Blastochloris tepida: one gene and its partner. The protein of the gene in region 1 interacts with the protein of each later gene in a pairwise test. Links are inferred from orthologs where the notes say so. Each region holds a gene or a part of one and is shown in the gene's direction. Other genes may lie near its edges.

Region 1 (3,291 bases):
ACCGACCAGAGACGGATGTCGAGCCGCGCCAGCAGCGCTACGGCCAGCCGCGTCGAGGCGAGGGCGTGGGCGCGCGTGGCCAAGCCCATCATCATGATTCGCCCCGCTGCGAATTCGAACCGGCCCTCGCGGCCCGCCGCCCAGGCGAGGAACGCCTGCGGCGTTGCCGGCCGGGCCGCCTGAGACGCCATCGCCAGGGTGTTCGCCGCCGCCGTCATGCCGCCTCCGCCCAAGACTGCCGCAGCCCAAGACTGCCGCTCGGCCTTTCGCGCGCTGCCGCCCGGCCCCTCGTGCGTGCCCGCACGGTGCGAGGCCGTTGACCTCGCCGGACGATCGTGTCCTAGTCCCGCCGGCTCCGCCCCGGCCTCAGCCACGGGGCGGCCGCGCGTTTGACCGGCCGAGCGATCCGATATCGATCCGACATCCACGATGACAAAAACACCCGAGCGCTACAACGCCCGCGAGGTCGAGCCGAAGTGGCGCGCCGCCTGGGACGAGCGCGGCATCTTCAAACTCGACGAATCCGATCCGCGGCCGAGCTACTACGTGCTCGAGATGTTCCCCTATCCGTCGGGGCGCATCCATATGGGGCACGTGCGCAACTACACCATGGGCGACGTGGTGGCCCGCTACAAGCGCGCCAAGGGCTTCGCCGTGCTGCACCCGATGGGCTGGGACGCCTTCGGCATGCCGGCCGAGAACGCGGCGATGCAGCACAACACCCACCCCGCCGCCTGGACCTACGCCAACATCGCCACCATGAAGGCCCAGCTCAAGAGCATGGGCCTGTCGCTGGACTGGGATCGCGAGTTCGCCACCTGCGACGTGGAATATTACCACCAGCAGCAGGCGCTGTTCCTGGATTTCCTGAAGGCCGGGCTGGTCGAGCGAAAGAGCGCCAAGGTCAACTGGGATCCGGTGGACTGCACCGTGCTCGCCAACGAGCAGGTGATCGAGGGCCGCGGCTGGCGCTCAGGCGCGCTGGTCGAGCAGCGCGAACTGACCCAGTGGTTCTTCCGCATCACCGCCTTTTCCGAAGACCTTCTGTCGGCGCTCGACGGCCTCGAGCGCTGGCCGGAGAAGGTCCGGCTGATGCAGAAGAACTGGATCGGCCGCTCCGAGGGCATGCTGGTGCGGTTCGATCTGGCGCCCGGCGCGCCCGCGGGCCAGACCGAGCTTGAGATCTTCACCACTCGCGCCGACACGCTGTTCGGCGCGAGCTTCCTCGCGCTGTCGCCCGATCATCCGCTGGCCAAGGCCGCGGCTGCGACCAATCCGGAGCTTGCGGCCTTCGCCGAGGAATGCCGCCGCGTCGGCACCAGCGCCGCGGCCCTCGCCACCATCGAGAAGAAGGGCTTCGACACCGGCATCCGGGCGCGCCACCCGTTCGATCCGAGCTGGGAGCTGCCGGTCTATGTCGCCAACTTCATTTTGATGGATTACGGCACCGGCGCCATCTTCGGCTGCCCGGCGCACGACCAGCGCGACCTCGACTTCGCCCGCGCCTATGGCCTGCCCGTCACCCCCGTGGTGCTGCCGGAAGGCGCGGACGCCGCCACCTATACGGTGGGCAGCGAGGCCCACGACGCCGACGGCCGGCTGATCAATTCGCGCTTCCTCGACGGCCTGACGGTCGACGAGGCGAAGGAGGAGGTCGCCCGCCGGCTGGAAGGCGAGATGCGCGACGGCCGCCCGGTCGGCCAGCGCCAGGTCAATTTCCGCCTGCGCGACTGGGGCATTTCGCGCCAGCGCTACTGGGGCTGCCCGATCCCGGTGATCCATTGCGAGAGCTGCGGCGTGGTGCCGGTGCCGGCCGCCGACCTGCCGGTGAAGCTGCCCGACGACGTCACCTTCGACGTGCCGGGCAACCCGCTCGACCGTCACCCGACCTGGAAGCACGTGCCCTGCCCGCAGTGCGGCAAGCCGGCGCGGCGCGAAACCGACACCATGGACACGTTCGTCGATTCGTCCTGGTATTTCGCGCGCTTCACCTCGCCGCGGGCGGCCACGCCCACCAAGCGCGCGGTGGTCGATCGCTGGCTGCCGGTCGACCAGTATATCGGCGGCGTCGAGCACGCGATCCTGCACCTGCTCTATTCGCGCTTCTTCGCCCGCGCCATGAAGCTCACCGGCCATCTCGGCCTGGACGAGCCGTTCGCCGGCCTGTTCACGCAGGGCATGGTGACGCACGAGACCTACAAGGGCGCCGACGGCCGCTGGCTGTTCCCCGAGGAGGTGATGATCCGCGACGGCACGGCGAGCCACGTCAAGACCGGCGAGCCGGTGACCATCGGCGCCGTCGAGTCGATGTCGAAGTCGAAGAAGAACGTCGTCGATCCCGACACCATCATCGCCGGCTATGGCGCCGACACCGCCCGCTGGTTCATGCTGTCGGACACCCCGCCCGAGCGCGACATCCAGTGGACCGACTCGGGCGTCGAGGGCGCGGCGCGCTTCGTCCAGCGACTGTGGCGCCTCGTCGGCGACCTCGCCGAGCTGGCCGCCCCGGTCGGCACGCCGGCGCCTGCGGACGCCGCCGGCCCCGCGCTCGACATCCGCCGCCTCGCCCATGGCGCGCTGGCCGAGATCGAGAACGACATCGAGCGGCTGCGCTTCAACCGCGCGGTCGCCCGTGTCTACGAGCTCGCCAACGGCCTCACCGGCGCGATCGGCGACCTTGACGAGGCGGCCGCCGCCGCGCCCGACGTCAAGGCCGCGGCGCGCGAGGCCGCCGAGATCCTGGTCAAGCTGTTCGCCCCGATGATGCCGCATCTGGCGGAAGAATGCTGGGCGGTGCTGGGCCACGACGATCTGGTCGCAGTGGCGCCGTGGCCGGTGGTCGAGCCTCAGCTGCTCGCCCGTGATACGATCACCCTGCCGGTGCAGGTGAACGGCAAGAAGCGCGCCGACGTCACCGTGTCGCGCGAAGCCGGCGCTGCCGAGGTCGAGGCCGCGGTGCTGGCGCTCGATGTCATCCAGCGCGTGCTGGAGGGCAAGCCGCCGAAGAAGGTGATCGTGGTGCCGCAGAGGATCGTCAATGTCGTTGCCTGACCAAGATCCCGCTCGCGCGCAGGAGCGCGCCCGCCACCGCTTGCCACGCCGCACCGTGCTGGCGGTGATCGGCCTCGGCCTGCTGGCCGGCGGCTGCTTCACCCCGCTCTATGCCGAGCGCACGCCGAACACCGGCGTTTCCACCCAGCTTGCCAATGTCGACGTCAAGGCGATCGAGGGGCGGGTCGGGCAGCAGGTGCGCAACGCCCTGATCTTCGAGCTTGGCGGCGGCGCCGGCAG
Region 2 (3,069 bases), 3.2 Mb from region 1 along the record:
CCAGGTCGGCTTCTTCGTGCAGACCAATCCCGGCACAAGGCCCGGGCCGATCGCCAGGATCGCCTCGGGCGGCGAACTGTCGCGCTTCATGCTGGCGCTCAAGGTGGCGCTGGCCGACCGCGGCTCGGCGCCGACGCTGATCTTCGACGAGATCGATTCGGGCGTCGGTGGCGCGGTGGCGGACGCCATCGGCGTGCGGCTCGCCCGCCTCGCCGAGCGGGTGCAGGTGGTCGCGGTCACCCACGCGCCGCAGGTCGCCGCCCGCGCCGCGCGCCACTACCTGATCCAGAAGGAGAGCGTGGAGGAGGGCGGTCGCGTCGCCACCCGCGTCGCGCGCCTTGAGAAGGATCTGCGGCGCGAGGAGATCGCCCGCATGCTGTCGGGCGCCGAGATTACCAAGGAGGCGCGCGCCGCCGCCGCCAAGCTGATCAAGAGCGGACAATGAAAACCAGCGCTGCCACTTTGCCGGTCGAGCTGCTGTCGCCCGACGAGGCGGCGGCCGAGCTGAAGCGGCTTGCCCGCGAGATCGCCGAGCACGACCGCCTCTACTATCAGGAGGACGCGCCGACCGTCTCCGACGCCGACTATGACGCGCTGCGCGCCCGCAACGAGGCGATCGAGGCGCGCTTCCCTGAGCTCGTTCGCGACGACAGCCCCTCGCGAAAGGTCGGCGCGGCGCCGGCCGCCAAGTTCGCCAAGGTGCGGCACGCGGTGCCGATGCTGTCGCTGCAGAATGCGATGAGCGAAGGCGAAGCGGTGGAGTTCGTCGCCCGCATGCGGCGCTTCCTCGGCCTCGCCGACGACGCGGCGCTGGCGATCACCGCCGAGCCCAAGATCGACGGTCTGTCGTGCTCGCTGCGCTATGTCGGCGGCCGGCTGGAGGTGGCGGCGACCCGCGGCGACGGCTTCGAGGGCGAGGACGTCACCGCCAATGTCCGCACCATCTCCGACGTGCCGGAGCGGCTTTCCGGCGACGTGCCGGAGGTGTTCGAGGTGCGCGGCGAGGTGTACCTGTCACACGCCGATTTCGCCGCCATCAACGCCCGGCAGGCGGCGGAGGGAAAGCCCGCCTTCGCCAATCCCCGCAACGCCGCGGCCGGCTCGCTGCGTCAGCTTGACCCGGCGGTGACGGCGTCAAGGCCGCTGAAATTCTTCGCCTATGGCTGGGGCGAGGTGGCGGGCGATTTGCCGGCCGACACCCAGTTCGGCATGGTGGCGGCGCTGAAGCGCATTGGCTTCGTCACCAACGATCTCACCGTCCTGTGCCACTCGACCGAGGAGCTGCTGGCGCACTACCGGCTGATCGAAAGCCGGCGCGCCTCGCTCGGCTATGACATCGACGGCGTGGTCTACAAGCTCGACCGGCTCGATTTGCAGGAGCGGCTGGGCTTCGTGTCGCGCTCGCCGCGCTGGGCCATCGCCCACAAATTCTCGGCCGAGAAGGCGAAGACGGTGGTGCGCGACATCGAGATTCAGGTCGGCCGCACCGGCGCGCATACCCCGGTGGCGAAGCTGGAGCCGGTGACGGTCGGCGGCGTGGTGGTGCAGAACGCCACGCTGCACAATGCCGACGAGATCGCCCGGCTCGGCGTCCGCATCGGCGACACGGTGGAGATCCAGCGCGCCGGCGACGTGATCCCGCAGGTGCTGCGGGTGATCGAGGATGCGCCGCGGGGGGCGGAGCCATACCAGTTCCCCGAGGTCTGCCAGTGCGAGCTGAAGACGCCGCTCGTGCGCGAGGAGCTGGCCTCCGGCGAGAAGAGCGCGGTGCGGCGCTGCTCCGGCGAGTTCGCCTGCCCGTATCAGCGCGTCGAGCATCTGCGGCACTTCGTGTCGCGCCGGGCCTTCGACATCGAGGGGCTGGGCGAGAAGCAGGTCGCCTTCTTCTTCGAGGATGCGGATCTGCCGGTGAAGGAGCCGGCCGACATCTTCACGCTGGCGCGGCGCGACGCCGAGAATTTCAAGAAGCTCAAGGACAAGGAAGGCTTCGGCGTCGTCTCGGCGCGGAACCTGTTCAATGCCATCGAGGCGCGGCGCACCATCGCGCTCGACCGCTTCCTCTATGCGCTCGGCATCCGCCATGTCGGCGAGACCACGGCCCGCCAGCTTGCCCGTGCCTATGGCTCGTGGGCGGACTTCGAGGCGGCGGCGCGCCGCATTGCCGCCGGTGACGAGGCCGCGCGCGCCGAGATGGATGCCATCGACCAGATCGGCGAGGCGGTGGTGGACGCGGTCGCCACCTATTTCGGCGAGGCGCACAATCGCGCGCTGGTCGATCGGCTGGTGGCCGAGGTCACCATCGTCGATGCCGAGGCGCCGCGCATCGAGAGCCCGGTCGCCGGCAAGACGGTGGTGTTCACCGGCACGCTGGAGAAAATGACGCGCGACGAGGCCAAGGCGACGGCCGAGCGGCTGGGCGCCAAGGTGGCGGGCTCGGTGTCGTCGAAGACCCACTATGTCGTCGCCGGCCCCGGCGCCGGATCCAAGCTAGAGAAGGCGCGCAGCCTCGGCGTCAGCGTGCTGAGCGAGGACGAGTGGTTCAAGCTGATCGGCGGGGAGCGGTAGCGCGCCTGATACGGGTTCCGGGTGATCGCTTCGGAGCGGCTCAGCCGGAAACCGGATCAGGTCTGCGGCAGATCAGCGGAACACGACCGTCTTGGTGCCGTTGGGCAGCACGCGGTGCTGGGTATGCCAGCGCACCGCGCGCGACAGCACGCGCGTTTCGATGTCGCGGCCGATGGTGATCAGTTCGTCCACCGTCAGCGTGTGGTCGACGCGCTCGACGTCCTGCTCGATGATCGGACCCTCATCGAGATCCTTGGTGACGTAGTGGGCGGTGGCGCCGATCAGCTTCACGCCGCGGGCGTGGGCCTGATGGTAGGGCATGGCGCCCTTGAAGCTCGGCAGGAACGAGTGGTGGATGTTGATCGCCCGCCACGCCAGCGCCTCGCACAGCCGGGGCGACAGGATCTGCATGTATCGGGCGAGCACCACGAGGTCGATCTTCAGGTCATCGACCAGCTTGATGATCTTCTCTTCCTGCAGGGCGCGCGTCTCGTTGGTGACCGG

What was found.
Region 2: the proteins of leuS (region 1) and ligA interact in binary tests that used the Escherichia coli proteins (3 or more experiments, as listed by UniProt). The link is inferred for Blastochloris tepida from one-to-one orthologs.

Annotation. Positions count from the first base shown.
Region 1 is NZ_AP018907.1:3,575,665-3,578,955, reverse strand. The notes cover bases 30-3,251. They hold leuS (leucine--tRNA ligase), read left to right. Parts: upstream 30-429; coding sequence 430-3,051; downstream 3,052-3,251. Other genes in these bases: lptE (LPS assembly lipoprotein LptE), read left to right, coding at 3,038-3,251; BLTE_RS16190 (Uma2 family endonuclease), read right to left, coding at 30-218. In the rest of the region: more of BLTE_RS16190, read right to left, coding at 1-29; more of lptE, read left to right, coding at 3,252-3,291.
Region 2 is NZ_AP018907.1:353,285-356,353, forward strand. What follows is about bases 4-3,003. They hold ligA (NAD-dependent DNA ligase LigA), read left to right. Parts: upstream 4-441; coding sequence 442-2,565; downstream 2,566-3,003. Other genes in these bases: recN (DNA repair protein RecN), read left to right, coding at 4-445; purU (formyltetrahydrofolate deformylase), read right to left, coding at 2,638-3,003. In the rest of the region: more of recN, read left to right, coding at 1-3; more of purU, read right to left, coding at 3,004-3,069. UniProt on the Escherichia coli protein: DNA ligase that catalyzes the formation of phosphodiester linkages between 5'-phosphoryl and 3'-hydroxyl groups in double-stranded DNA using NAD as a coenzyme and as the energy source for the reaction.